DNA from 2 places in the Paenarthrobacter sp. JL.01a genome. Region 2 is predicted to be linked to the other one. Evidence: predicted binding sites of a transcription regulator. Region 2 holds the regulator's gene; the other holds the start of a gene.
What was found. The regulator HrcA, encoded in region 2, represses chaperone genes, less so after heat shock. The targets are predictions, from matches to a motif close to TTNGCACTCGNNNNNNNCGAGTGCNAA.
Positions count from the first base shown of each region.

Region 1: a site for HrcA is predicted at 3,189-3,215, ahead of N5P29_RS09465 (Hsp20/alpha crystallin family protein). Genes of this name have one in related genera too.

Region 1 is NZ_CP104877.1:1,987,180-1,994,686, reverse strand. Features, by position in the region: gene N5P29_RS09480 (HAD-IC family P-type ATPase) at 1-494, shown strand, start outside; gene N5P29_RS09475 (HAD-IC family P-type ATPase) at 491-1,789, shown strand; gene N5P29_RS09470 (zinc-dependent alcohol dehydrogenase family protein) at 1,813-2,811, shown strand; gene N5P29_RS09465 (Hsp20/alpha crystallin family protein) at 3,274-3,696, shown strand; gene N5P29_RS09460 (6-phosphofructokinase) at 3,761-4,786, opposite strand; gene N5P29_RS09455 (HAD-IA family hydrolase) at 4,783-7,507, opposite strand, start outside.
Region 2 is NZ_CP104877.1:2,423,999-2,431,505, forward strand. Features, by position in the region: gene ybeY (rRNA maturation RNase YbeY) at 1-312, opposite strand, end outside; gene N5P29_RS11410 (PhoH family protein) at 309-1,391, opposite strand; gene N5P29_RS11415 (GerMN domain-containing protein) at 1,665-2,603, shown strand; gene N5P29_RS11420 (16S rRNA (uracil(1498)-N(3))-methyltransferase) at 2,640-3,401, opposite strand; gene dnaJ (molecular chaperone DnaJ) at 3,404-4,531, opposite strand; gene hrcA (heat-inducible transcriptional repressor HrcA) at 4,582-5,589, opposite strand; gene N5P29_RS11435 (DUF3097 domain-containing protein) at 5,820-6,671, shown strand; gene N5P29_RS11440 (DUF4870 domain-containing protein) at 6,791-7,204, shown strand; gene hemW (radical SAM family heme chaperone HemW) at 7,251-7,507, opposite strand, start outside.

The sequences.
Region 1 (7,507 bases), 440 kb from region 2:
TTGCATGGCTTGTCCTTCCCCTTTCAGGGTTGGTTCTCAATTCACAGATGGTGCAGCACGGCGGCTGGAATCCGGCTTTTGCGTCCGGCGACTGGAAGCAAGGCGTGGTGCCTGCCGTCGCCAGCACCATCGCGATGATCCCCTTGGGATTGGTCCTGTTGACGAGCGTGGCGTTCGCCGTGGGGGCCATCCGGCTCGCGGGCCTGCGAGTCCTTGTCCAAGAGCTCGCCGCTGTAGAAGTCCTGGCGAGGGTTGACGTCCTATGCCTTGATAAGACCGGGACGTTGACCGACGGCCGTATGGTTTTTGACGCGGTTCATATGCTGGCCCCGGAGGAAGAATATCCGGATTGGCGCGACGCCTTGGAATCCTTTGGCACAACCGAACGCACAAATGCCACAACCCAAGCCTTGGGCAAGGCCTTTCCATCGCGAAGCGTGCAACACCTTTCACCTCAGTACCTTTTGATCCTGCGCGGCGCTGGAGCTCCGTGACGCTTTCCGGCAGTTCGGGCCTACCCCGGACATGGCTGCTGGGCGCTCCCGAGGTTGTTCTTGGCATGGCGGAAGAGGCGCCGGTATACCGTGAGCTCGCCAACAGGTTGGCATCATCCGGTTTCCGGACTCTGGCTTTGGCACTGGCCGGAGGGAAGGACGTAGACGTTGCCGCCGGGGTTCCGTCTCCCCCCGGCGCATCGCCGGTCCTGCTGGTTACGTTCCGGGAATCGGTGCGGTCAGATGCCGCTTCAACGCTGGACTACTTCCGCCAGCAAGGCGTACAGATCAAGATCTTCTCCGGCGACGATCCCCGCACAGTGGGACTCCTTGCCGGAAGGCTTGGACTCGCCGGGCTCCCTGCCTGTGACGCCACCAACCTCCCTGAGGCTCCGGAAGCCTTGGCATCCTGCGTCCAGGACAATGCCGTCTTCGGCCGCGTCGGTCCGCAACAGAAGAAGGAGCTGGTCCAGGCCCTTCAAAGGAAGGGGCATACCGTTGCCATGACGGGAGACGGCGTCAATGACATCCCCGCGCTCAAGATCGCTGATCTGGGCATCGCGATGGACAGTGCCGCCCCGGCAACGAAGGCGGTAGCACGCATGGTTCTACTTGATGGCCGGTTCAGCCGCCTGCCGGGGATCGTGGCCGAGGGCCGGAGGGCCATCAACAACATGGAACGGGTCTCGATGCTTTTCCTCAGCAAGACGGCCTACGCCACTGTCCTGGCCTTGGCCTGCGGTATTTTGCTGCAGCCCTACCCATTCCTCCCCCGCCAGCTGTCTGCAGTGGATGGCCTCACCATCGGGTTGCCGGCATTCTTCCTGGCGCTCCTTCCCAGCAGCCGCCGTTACCTCCCGGGCTTTCTCGGACGCTCCCTGTCTTTCGCTGTCCCCGCAGGAATCATCACGGCCACAGCCATTCTTGGGGTCAACACCTATGCGTCCCTCAGCGGCGGGTACAGCCTTCTGACAATCCGCTCGGCCACCACCATTGCCCTGACCATCATTGGATCGTGGATCCTGGCTGTGACCGCCCGGCCCCTGAACGCAGCGAAGGTGCTGGTCCTGGCAGGAAGTTATGCGGGAATGGCGGCGGTGATGGGACTTGGGTTTCTGCGTGACTTCTTCCTGCTCGAGTGGCCTCCACCTGACCTGCTGTTGGTTTCAGTCCTGACAGCGCTGGTGGCAGTTGCCGCCGTCGAACTTCTGGGACGCCGCGTGGCCTTTGGAAGACACGGCGCGGACGTGACTTTCGCCTCTGGAAGACCGGCAGGGTCCGTGGAAGCCTCCTGATATCCGACGACGGAGGAAGAGTCATGCGCGCATGGTGGGTCAGTGAGCCGGGGAAGATTGAAGGCAGGCCCTTGAAGATGGGCCGACGGGAGGACCCGAAACCCGGTCCCGGGGAGGTGCTTCTTCGGGTTGACGTATGTGGCGTCTGCCGCACGGACCTCCACCTTGCCGAGGGCGATCTTCCCCCTCGGCACGCGAACGTGGTCCCCGGCCACGAAGCCGTCGGGACAGTGATTGAAAGTTTCAACGGAGGCCGTTTCTCTCCCGGAGACAGAATCGGCGTCGCGTGGCTCGGAGAAACCTGCGAGAGATGTCCATATTGCCGGCGCGGCCAGGAAAACCTCTGCATAGCGCCAACATTCACCGGGTGGGACCGGGACGGCGGCTTCGCTGAACTTATGACGGTGAATGAGGATTTCGCCTACGCTTTGCCGGACAGGTTCACCGATGAACAGGCTGCGCCGCTTCTGTGTTCAGGGATCATCGGGTACAGGGCGTTGGAAAGGGCTGCCCTGCCGTCTGGAGGTCGGCTGGGCATCTATGGTTTTGGCGGGTCCGCGCACCTGACCGCTCAAGTCGCCATCAGCCAAGGTGCATCCGTCTATGTCATGACACGTTCCGGACCTGCCCGGGAACTGGCATTGAGCCTCGGAGCGGTGTACGCAGGCGACGCCTACGACATGCCGCCCGTTTACCTGGACTCAGCCATCCTCTTTGCTCCCGTGGGCGATCTGGTCCCGGTCGCGCTCCGGGCCTTGGATCGCGGAGGAACGCTGGCCATTGCCGGCATTCACCTCACCGACATCCCGTCCCTCAACTATGAAAATGAACTGTTCCATGAGCGGCAGATCCGCAGCGTCACTGCCAACACCCGGGCCGACGGCACTGCTTTCCTGGCGCTGGCAGCAGTGATCGGCCTGGCTCCAACCGTCACTGCCTATGACTTCACGGAAGCGGACCGGGCGCTGGAGGACCTGGCCAAGGACAGAGTCACAGGAGCTGCTGTGCTGAAGATCCACTGACCGGCTCCCCTGCCCACGCCGAAGCGGCACGGGCCATGGCCTGAGGCCTCGTTGAACAGGGGCAATTTCAGCTTTGAGGCCCGGGATCATCCTTACCCAAACGGCGCTCCAACTCCTCCTCGGCGGCCTCGCGGCGTTGGCCCAAGCGAAGCATCCTTTGCACTAAAGGACTCCCCTGCAGGGGGAGGCCTGTTCCCCGCTTCCGGGCTCGTCTTCTCCCCTCACCGTCGTTCGGACGTTGAGCCTCCGGCTCCGGGTTGACCCGTCCACTCATGACTGACTCCTCCCTGCACCAAGCAGTTCCCGCGGGCATATCCCCATCCTGTTGCACTCCTCCATGCCGTGTAAGGGCCGGAAGACCCCGCAAGGGCGGGGACTTTGGACTCTGGAAGCGCCGGTGCCAAAGCGAAAAGCTGTGACTGCCGGGAAAGGTTCCGCGGCGAACAAGAAATGGAGGCCGGCATGACAGAGCTGACAAAGTGGCTTGATTCGCGTCGCTCACCGATGGAGCTGATCGAGAGATTGTTCGACGGCGACAGCAGTGTCGGGGGGATCAAAGTTGAGGAAATGGTTGACGGTAATACGCTGGTGGTCCGTGCTGAACTGCCCGGCATCGACCCGGAAAAAGATGCGGAAATCACCATTTCCGACGGCGGTCTGACCATCCGGGCCGAGCGACAGGAAAAGACCGAGCACAAGGAGAAGGACAGCTACCGCTCGGAATTCCGGTACGGCTCCTTCGCCCGCCGGATACCTTTGCCCGACGGGGTGAAGGAAGGAGATGTGACCGCTTCCTACAAGGATGGTGTCCTCGAGGTTCGGGCACCTATCCCGGAAAAGGCGGCGGCAGCCTCCCCCTCAAAGGTCCAGATCACCAGGAGTTGAGTATTTGCCGCGGGGCAGGTGCCGATGAAGGGGCGCCTGCCCGCGTTATCTTGCGGCTGCCGGGTCAGCCGAACAGCGCTTCAGCCTCCAGATACCGGTCCTCCGGGACGGTGTGCAGTTCACCAATTGCGGCGGCAAGGTCAACAGTGGTGATATCCGTGCCCCGCAAGGAAACCATGACACCCCACTCCCCGGCGGCTGCTGCACGGACAGCCGCCATCCCCAACCGGGTTGCCAAGACCCTGTCGAATGCTGTGGGTGCTCCACCACGCTGGATGTGTCCCAGGACTGTGGCTCTGCATTCGATGCCCGTCAGTTCGTGAAGCTGCTCCTCCAGGAGGAAACCAATGCCGCCCAAACGCTGACGGCCAAACGTATCGAGTCCGCGCGGGGAGTACGGGGCATCTTGGCCAGAGGGAACGTAGGCCTCTGCCACCACGACCAAGGGCGCCCTTCCCCGGTCCCTGGCTGACAGGACCCAAGCCGCCGCCTGCGCCAGGCTCGCCCGGCGTTCGGGAATCAAAATGGCATGCGCTCCAGCGGCCATGCCTGCGTGCAAGGCGATCCAGCCGGCATTGCGCCCCATGACCTCGGCAATCATGCACCTGTGGTGGGACTCTCCGGTGGTCCGCAGCCGATCGATCGCTTCGGTTGCCGTCTGCACAGCAGTATCAAACCCGAAGGTGTAGTCCGTTGCACTGAGATCGTTATCGATGGTCTTAGGGACGCCCACAATCTTGCCGCCGGCCTCTCCCAGGATCCAGGCAGCAGCAAGGGTGCCTTCTCCGCCCACCGCAATCAGACCATCCACGTGCCGGCGTTCCAGGGACGCGATCACCGCCGGCACTCCCCCTGGCGTGATGGGATTAGTCCGTGATGTTCCCAACATTGTTCCGCCCAGGCGCGACATACCCCTGACCGATTCAATCGTTAGGGGAACGGCGTTGTTGTTGAGCACGCCGCTCCAACCGTCAAGGAAACCCACAAAGCCATAATGCCCGGCGCGAACCCCGGCCAGGACTGCTCCCCGGATCACGGCATTAACGCCGGGACAGTCGCCGCCGCTGGTCAGAATGCCCAAGGTCTTCACGGCGAACCTGCCTGCGAGCGCGGGCGCAGCTTGAAACTTCGGCTCTCACCGGCCGGCAGCATCAGCGTCTGGTCATGGACTTGGATACGGAGCGGAGGAGCGCTGCCCGGCGATGAGGTGACCCGGATCCTGTCCGTCCCCAGAGTGACGTCCAGCCAATGTCCCTTCGCCTTCACAGAAAAGGACAGTGCGTTGAGTCCGTGCGGCAGGTTGGGTGTAAAGGTGATGCCGGAACGGTCCATTCGCAGCCCGGCGAAAGTTCTCTGTATGACGTCCACCGTCCCCGCCATTGCACCGAGATGAATACCGGATTTGGTAGTACCGTGCTGGGTATCGTCCAGGTCCGCGTCCAGTGCCTCGCGGTAGCTTTCCCAGGCCCGGTCCGGGTCCACGGCGGCCAGGACGGAGGCGTGCGCCACCCTGCTGAGTGTTGAGCCGTGGGCTGTCCTGGCGAGGTAGTACTCAACGGTCCGCGCAAGCTGTGCCTCTGTCATTCGGTAACCCAATTGGTCAAGCACCGTGATGAGGCCTGAACAACCAAACAGATAGGGCAACATGAGAACGTCCGCCTGCTTGGCGAGCTTATAGCGGTTTACGTCATCGCCTTCCGCCCCCAGGATGAGGTCCAGGCGTTCTATGTTGTCGTACTCTTGCCGGTAGCCATCCCAGTCCAGCTCCTGCAACCGTTCATAGCCCTCGAACTGGCTGATCAATCCGTCGTTATTGAACGGGACATACATGGCCCGTGACAGCCTGCGCCAGTGTGCCCGCTCGCGTTTGCTGACGCCAGTTCTGTCCAGAAGCTCGTTCACTTCATGGCCGGAGAACATTGCAGTGGTTTCCGCGGCCTTGCCACATACCCACGCTGCCATGACGTTCGTGTACGCGTTGTCGTCCAGGCCAGGCCCATCCTGTCCGGGCAACCAGGTGTGGTATTCATCCGGTCCCACTACGCCCCGGATGTGATAACGGCGATGGCTGGGGTCATAGACGGCCAGGGAGGCAAAGCAGCGGGCGATCTCGACCAGGAGTTCAGCACCATGGCACAGAAACCAGGAGACATCGTTCGTGGCTTCGAAGTATTGCCATGCGTTGAACGCCACTGCGAGTCCGGCGTGGACTTGTAGGTGTGAATAATCGGGAACCCATTGCCCTGAGCGCGGGTTATAGAGCCAATTCGGTGTCTCTTCCGTACCGTCACTGCCGCTCTGCCAAGGGAACAGCGCACCGGCCAAGCCCTTTGCGACGGCGGCCCGGCGCGCGGCAGGCAGCCGCCGCCAACGGTAGTCCAGGAGGGCCTTGGAGATTTCCGGTATGCGCGTGTTCAGGACCGGGAGGACAAACAGCTCATCCCAAAATACGTGCCCGCGATATCCCTCGCCGTGCAGCCCTCGCGCCGGAACCCCGACGTCGAGTTCGGTTGTGTGTGGAGTCAGGGTCTGCAGGAGATGGAACAAATGCAGGTTCAACACGAGCTGAACCTGCACAGGCGCGTCAAGCTCCACCCTGAAGGGCAGGAGGACCCGCCGCCAGGAAGCTTTGTGAAGGCGCAGCAGCTCCTCGAAGTCACCTCCGGATCCGCTCAAGGCAGCGGCAGCGGAACTGCTGGCCGAGGAGGTCGCACGGTCCTTGGAAGTCGCCACCGCGATGATCCGATCCACCGTGACCGGGCTTTCCTCCGAGGACCGGGCCTGGAAGCTACGGAAGTGCAAACCCTCCCGGCTTTCCATTACGCCAACGGATCCTGGCACATCAACCGTAGCCGCCATGGCCACGCGAACCTGGCTCTGGGTAGTCTCCACCTCTACAGCCAGGACCGGGGCGGTTGCCTGCGATCCAGGGACGGTCCTGTCGATCAAATGGACCTGGGAATCAAGAGGGGGTTCGGGCAGGTTGCTGTTGCGTACGAGGCAATTGATACCAGCGGTGATATGGATGTCCCCGCTCCAATCACGGGGTGTCAATCGCGTTCTGATAGCAAGGATGTGCGGGGATTCCATGGATACGAACCTGGTTTCTTCAAGTTGCAGGTGTCTCCCGTCGGGTGCTTGAAGCAGCAGATGCCGGCTCAGGACGGCCTTTTCCATGTTGAGGACCCGCCGTTCGTGCAATATCTCCAGACCGCCCCCGGACCACCAGGGTGCCCCATCCAAGCGCAGGTCCAAGGGAAGGCAGTCCGGAAGGTTGACCAGGTGCTCTTCCACCACTGCTTCCTCGCCGATCGTGGATTGGACCCTGTTATACAGTCCGGCAAGGTACATTCCGGCGTATCGGGTGGTCCTGTTGGTTTCGCTCGCTGCCCCCCGAACCCCCATGTATCCATTCCCAAGCGTGGTCAGGGCTTCGCGGTGGCCTTCATGTTCAGGGTCCATTCCTTCATAGATCAACAACCATGGATCCCGCATCACGAGGCCCAGGTCGAGCTCAGCGAGGTCGTTGACAACAACGTCGGCGCCGGCAGCTTCCAGTTCGGCCCGGTCCCCGTGCCGGTCAATGCCTACAACAAGTCCGAATCCTCCCCGGCTCGCCGCCAGTACACCCGCCACTGCGTCTTCAACCACTACCGCGCGTCGGACACTCACGTCCAACCTGCGGGCTGCTTCCAGAAATGTATCGGGGGCCGGTTTGCCTGGCAGAGCCAGCGATGCGGAGATACGGCCGTCAATGACCACCGAGAAGGATTCCGACAGGTTGGCCGCGGCAAGGACAGGCGTGGCGTTG
Region 2 (7,507 bases):
GTGACCGGCGTTGCGTGCTTGGACTTCAGCCACCTGCGGGCAGATGGCGATGTCCCCGAGCATGCCTTGCGGGGTGGGCTTGTCCGGCGTCCCCGGCGTCAGTTCATCCATGGGCACGGACAGGACATCCGTTGCCCCGGGCTCGTCCATCAGCTCAATGTGGAGCTTCTCCATGGCGGGTTCGTCCACCAAGAGGATCGACAGCTCCGCCTGGGGGTGGATATAGAGGCGCTCGAAAATGAAGCGGGACAACGTCACCAGCTGTGCTTCATCGACTGCCACGCCGGACTCATTGTTGACTTCAATGCTCATTTACGTTCTCCACGTTTATGGGTGTTGGCAGCGGCCGCGGGTCGGTGGGCGTCATCCCATGCGCTGTAAGCGGAGACGATATCGGCCACCAGGCGATGCCGCACCACGTCAGCCGCCTCCAGGATCGAGAAATTGACGTCGTCGATACCGGTGAGGATTTCGCGGACGATCCTCAGACCCGAGGTCGAGCCAAAGGGAAGGTCGATCTGCGTGACGTCACCGGTGACTACCATCTTCGACCCGAACCCGAGGCGCGTCAGGAACATCTTCATCTGTTCCGGAGTGGTGTTCTGGGCTTCATCAAGGATGATGAAGGCGTCGTTCAGGGTACGGCCACGCATGTAGGCCAAAGGCGCTACTTCGATGGTCCCGGCAGCCATCAGGCGAGGGATGGATTCCGGATCCATCATGTCGTGCAGGGCGTCGTACAGGGGACGCAGGTACGGGTCGATCTTGTCGCTGAGAGTGCCAGGAAGGAAGCCCAGCCTCTCCCCCGCCTCAACGGCGGGCCGCGTCAGGATGATCCGGCTGACTTCCTTGTTCTGCAATGCCTGCACAGCCTTGGCCATGGCGAGGTACGTCTTACCGGTACCTGCAGGGCCAATTCCGAAGATCACCGTGTTGTCGTCGATGGCGTCAACATAGTTCTTCTGGTTCAGGGTCTTGGGCCTGATGGTCTTGCCCCTGCTGGAGAGGATGTTGTGGGTCAGGACATCCGCGGGATTCTGCACGGACTGGGTCCGCAGCAGGGAGACCAGTTGCTGAAGTACGTCGGGCGTGACCAAGGTTCCCTTGGCCACGAGGCCGCGTACTTCCTCAAGGAGGCGCATAATCCGTGGAATCACCGTGGAAGGACCGGTCATGGAGAGCTCGTTGCCACGAACGTGGAAGTTCACGTCCGGGAACTGCTCCTCGATGTACCGCAGCGCTTCATCATGGCTGCCCAGCGAGTGAACCATCTGGTCGGAGTTGTCGAACCTAACAACTTCCGTGCGCGTGCCCGGTAAAGTGTGCGGGAACTCGGTCAGCGGCTGGTTCCCGTTTCCGGTCCTGAGCCGCCCGTTCAAAGATTCACTCATAGTGCTGGCCTGCGGCCTGTTCTCCTCCGGTTGATGGTATGACGCAATCCTACGCCAGCCCCGGGCCGGATGAACCTCGGCAAGGTGCCGGAACCCAGGCCGAAACGATACCGAAGACATTTTGTCTCAACTCGGCATCAAGCCGGTATCAATCATGTTTCAGTTGACCGCCGTCCACCCAAACCCGGCCGGACGCCGTCGTCGATGTGCCAAGCTGGCTTAACCGGGTGGTTGGAACCCCCGCAGCCCTGACCAAAAGGAAGCACCATAGCCATGCCAGCGAGCACCGGGAAAGGCGCACGAAAGCGGACACGGTCCGCCATCGCCGCGCCTGCGATGCTTGCTGTCCTGCTGCTGACCGGTTGCATTGCCAACGGCGGCGGGAGCAGCCAGGCGACGTCGAGCCCGCCGTCGCTGTCCGTCCAGGACGCGCCCGCGAGCAACGCCCCCTTGGAGACAACCCAGGCATCCACCAAGATTCCGGTCTATTGGATTGGGCGAAGCAAGGACGAGGTCTACCTCTACCGCGAATTCCGGGACATTTCCGGTGACGGCAACCCTGTCACCACCGCCCTGAAGATCATGATGGCCGAGAAGCCGTTGGATCATGATTTCTTCACGCCGTGGCAGGAACCTGGAAACCTGGCGACCTCCATCTCGGGGAAGAACGTGATCACCGTCGACGTCTCCCGCGACGCCTTCAACTCGAACCTGGACGCCGGGATGGCCCAGAGGGCCATTCAGCAGCTGGTGTACACAGCCACGGCGGCAGCGTCGTCCTCCGGACTCATCAACTCGGGCCAGCAGATCCAGGTGGTCATCCTGGTGGACGGCCACAAGGACTACATGGCGTTCGGACAAGTAAAACTTGGCGAACCCATGACGCGCGACGCTTCCTTGGTGGCACCGCTGTGGATCATTGATCCCCAGGAGGACGTGTCCTTGCCGGCAGGGCTCATCAAGTTCAACGGCCGCATCACGGACAACTCCCGGCCCATCAGCTGGCAGATCCTCCAGGACAACGGCAAGGGAGAGAAGTCGAGCCTGCTCACGGGCCAGACCAAGGCAACCGGCGAGCCCGGTCAGTACGGTCTCTTCAGCTTCGGCGCAACACTGAAACCCGGCAAGTACGAGCTCCGCGTCTCCGAGGTGGACGACGCCGGCAAGGCGATCGAATCGAGCACGGATACCCGCCTGTTCAGCGTCTCCTAGGCGTCTTGTGCGTAGCTTGCGAGCGTCGGTGGCCGGCTACCAGCGTCCGAGGACGTCGCTGGCCAGAACGACGGCGGCAGGTCCCGCCGTCGACGACCGCAGCACATGGTGACCCAACAGTGCGGTGACGGCCCCAGCGTCGCTCAGCCGCGTTACTTCCCGCGGCGAGATTCCACCTTCGGGACCCACGATCAACAGAACCTCACGGGGCGAGGCGTCGTCGACGTCCAACTTCCCCAGGACCTCACGCAGGGGGTTCTTTGCGTCCTCGTGAAGGATAATGGCGAGGTCAGCTTCCGCAACGGCTTTGGCCAGTCCGTTCGAGTCCACAATCGGGCGGACCGAAGGTATCCAGGACCTCCGCGCCTGCTTGGCGGCAGCGGTAACCACGGACTCCCACTTGGCATGCGCTTTCGCTGCCCGGTCACCCTTCCAGCGCACGATCGAACGTTCCGACTGCCAGGGAACCACGGCATCGATTCCGAGTTCAGTGGCCGTCTCGATGGCCAGCTCATCGCGATCGCCCTTGGCCAAGGCCTGCACCAGAACCAAACGCACATGGGGCTGCTCTTCGAAGACGACGTCCGCCACCGTCACCGTCAAGGTGCCGGCTCCGACGTCGGCAACGGTCCCGGTGAGCCGGGCGCCTGCGCCGTCGGCGATGTCAACTGACTCACCGACGGCAAGGCGCTTGACCGTTACGGCGTGGCGCGCTTCGGAACCCTCCAGGATGAATTCGGCACCGGAGTGCAGCTGGTCAAGGCTGCCGGCGGGCGCGAAGAAGACGGGATTGCTCACCGCTACAGGTTACCGAGCTTGTCCCGGAGCTTTGCGAACATTCCACCGCTGGCCAGAAGCTTGCCCTCGGTGAATTGCTCACCCCGAAGCTTGGCGAGCTGCTGCAGCAGTTCTTCCTGGGCATGGTCAAGTTTGGTGGGCGTCTCGACGTGCAGGTGCACCTTGAGGTCGCCCCGGCCGTAGCCCCGGAGATGGGTGACGCCGAGACCGCGCAGGGTGATGATCTCTCCGGACTGCGTGCCTGCCTTCACCTCGATGCCTTGCGCGCCGTCGAAGGTGTCGAGCTCCAGGTCCGTGCCCAGAGCTGCCGCCGTCATGGGCACGCTCAAGGTGGCGTGGAGGTCATCACCTTCACGAACGAACATGGAATCGTTGTTCACCCGGATCTCCACGTAGAGATCGCCGGCCGGCCCACCAGCCGGGCCTGCTTCGCCCTGTCCGGACAGCTGGATCCGCGTGCCGGTGGCGACGCCTGCCGGAACCTTGATGGTCAACGAACGGCGGCTCCGGATGCGGCCCTGGCCGCTGCACTCGTTGCAGGGATCCTTGATAACGGTGCCGAATCCTTCACAGGTTCCGCAGGGCGCGGTGGTCATGACCTGGCCGAGGATGGAGCGCACTGCGCGCTGGACCTGGCCGCTGCCGCCGCAAATGTCGCAGCGTTCGGGGTGGGTGCCTGGACGGCAGCAGCTGCCATCACACGTTGGGCAGACCACGGCTGTATCGACTTCAAGCTTCTTGTTGACGCCGAACACCGCGTCCTTGAGGTCGATCCGGACACTGATGAGGGCGTCCTGGCCGCGCCGGACGCGGGAGGCAGGTCCTCCGTGGCCTCCCCCACCGCCAAAGAACGTGTCGAAGATGTCCTGGAAGGCGAAGCCCTGTCCTGCGTACCCGCCACCGAATCCGTTGTCCGTTCCGTTTTCATTGCCCGTGGCGTCATAGACGCGGCGTTTCTGGGGATCTGACAACACTTCGTAAGCGTGGGTCACGGCCTTGAACTGCTCCGCTACATCTTCACCGGGGTTTACGTCCGGGTGGAGTTTCCGTGCCAGCTTGCGGTACGCCTTTTTGATCTCTTCCCCGGTGGCTTCCGGCGAGACTCCCAAAACGTCATAGTGGCTGCTCAAAGTCGGTATCTCTTCCTGGTTGTACTGCGGATTTTTCCTCGGGCCGGTTTTCAGCCGCCGAGAATGCGGGAAAGGTAACGGGCCACGGCGCGTACTGCCGCCATGGTGGTCGGATAGTCCATGCGGGTCGGTCCCAGAATGCCCACCTTGGCACCTGATCCGTAGCCCGTGGCCACGACAGATGCCTCGGCAAGGCCGTCGTACGGATTCTCCCGGCCAATGCTGACCGTGACGCCTCGAGGATCGTCTCCCATGTCCGACAACAACCGGAGCATGACAACTTGTTCCTCAAGTGCTTCCAGCACAGGCCCGATGCTCAACGGGAAATCGACGTTGGACCGTGCGAGGTTGGCCGTACCGGCCATAAGGATGCGCTCTTCACGGCTGGTGTCGCTCAACGATTCCAGTCCGTTGGCGAGCGTTTGCGCGAGGGCCCGAAGGTCGGGCGGACAGAGCGCAACCACTGAGGGAAGTACCTGCGGCAGGAGGGCCAGCTGGGTGCCGGCGATGCTGCCAAGGAAACGGGACCTCAACAACATCAATGCCTCGTTGCTCACATCCACGCCTGTGTCGATGACCTTCTGCACGACACTCCCGGTGTCTGCGATCAGGACAACAAGCACCTGCTTGGGTGCCAGCAGGACGAACTCCGCGTGGCGGACCAATGCGCGGTGCGAGTGCGGGTACTGGACGACGGCGACCTGATTGGTCAGCTGGGAAAGGAGCCTGACGGTGCGCTCAAGGATGTCATCGACGTCGTCAGGGCCCTCCAGCAGTGAATGGATGGCCCGGCGCTCGGCCGCGGACAACGGCTTGACCTGGGAGATGCGGTCAACGAAGAGGCGATAGCCCTTGTCGGTAGGAATCCGGCCCGCGCTGGTATGAGGGGCCGCAATGAGGCCTTCCTCTTCCAGGACAGCCATGTCATTGCGGATGGTGGCGCTGGAAACACCCAAGTGATGCCGCTCGACGAGGGCCTTGGATCCCACAGGCTCCCGGGAATGCACATAATCCTCAACGATGGCACGCAGCACTTCGAGCTTGCGTGGCTCACTCATTGCTCCACCTCCTGACAATTGCCATGGTCCTTTGGGACCGTCCCCGCGTGACCTCCGACGGGTCACCACACTTAGCACTCAACATGCCCAAGTGCTAACAAGTCTAGTATGAGCTACCGCGTTGTTAGCATTGAAACCGTCCGCGGACAGTATCCAGGACGGCGAGCCAGTGCAGCTTGATCGCAGCTGTTGCCCGTCCTTACGCATATCAGCACAGAGGTAGGAATTCCTTGGCTTTCGACAATTGGGGCCCGCAGGATCTATCGGCTCCGGCCAAACGCCAACTCCCCGAGGTCCCGGTACAACGAGGAATGGTCCTGGAGGACGTCCAGTCGGGGTGGGTGGGCGAAGTCACCCGGGTTGAGAAGACGGGTGGCATGCACATCGTGGCCCTGGAGGACAGGCGTGGCAAGACCAAGTCATTCCAACTCGGCTATGGATTCCTCCTCGAAGGACAACCCATCCGGTTGATGCCTCCAGCCGCCCGCCCGCCTGCTTCAGCAGTTCCGGCGGGACGGACAGCCTCTGGCTCGGTGAAGGTCCAGGGACAGCGGGCACAGGTAGCCAAGGCCAGCCGGATCTGGGTTGAAGGCAAACACGACGCCGAACTGGTCGAGAAAGTCTGGGGTGACGATCTCCGGGTTGAGGGAATCGTGGTCGAACCCCTCCATGGCGTGGACGACCTTAAATCCGCCATCGCCGCTTTCCGCCCCGGACCCGACCGCCGGCTCGGTATCCTGGTGGACCACCTGGTTCAGGGCTCCAAGGAATCCCGGATCGCAGCCGAAGCCATGACAGTCCCCGGGGCTGCCGGGAATGTCTTGATCGTCGGACACCCCTACGTGGACGTGTGGCAGGCAATCCGGCCCAAGGTGCTGGGCATTGAGCAATGGCCGGCCGTGGCCCGCGGGACGGATTGGAAGACCGGTATTCTCACCGCCTTCGGGTGGCCCCATGAGAGCGCCGAGGACATAGGTTTGGGCTGGCAGCGGCTCCTCGGTGCGGTGCGCAGCTACGCGGACCTTGAGCCATCGTTGCTCGGCCGAGTGGAAGAAGTCATCGACTTCCTGACCGTCCCCTGATCTGCCGCCCAGCACTCGACGATCTGACCGTTTGCGGGGCGTTGGTCCCGGGAAGGACGTGCGGGCCGGTATTCTTGGACAGCAACACCGCAGCATCTTTACAGCAAAGGGAAGACACCGTGGCAGATAACGCTCCTGAAGAACCGGGCAGTGCCGCAGGCCGGCCCCAGTATCACGGCGCGCCTGCCAACGCACTCCCGCTGACGGCCAGTGAGGACCGGCAGTGGGCCACTTTGGCACACTTCGGCGGCATCCTCGGATGCCTGCCGGCTCTTTTGATCTACTTGATTTTCCGCGACCGTGGGCCGTTCACAGCACAGGAATCCAAGGAAGCGCTGAATTTCACGCTGCCTCCCACCATTGCCGCCGTGCTCGCGAACATCCTGGTGCTGCTGCCGGTGGTGGGCAATATCTTTGCAGTCATCGCCACGGGCATCTGGGTAGCGCTGACCTGCTTCTCCGTCTCAGCCGGTATCAGGGTCAACCACGGTCAGCCGCACCGCTACCGCTTCAACCTGCGCTGGATCAAGTAAAGCTCCCGGCTCAGGACGCAGGAGTTCCGCTGCTGGCTTAGCCGGTTCAGTCCGGCAGGATCCTTCGGACTACCGCATCGGCCAGAAGACGGCCCTTCAGCGTCAGAATCAGCCGGCCCTTGAACGCCTGAACAGGATCAACCAGGCCGTCGGCGATAAGGCCCGCCATGGCATGGCGACCCACAGCATCGAGGGCGTCTACGGCAAGACCCGTTCCCAGGCGTGCCTCCAGCATGATCCGCTCGACTTCGCGGGTTCCGGGGTCCAGGGTTTCGCGCCCAGCAGCAGGCGAAGTTCCAGCGC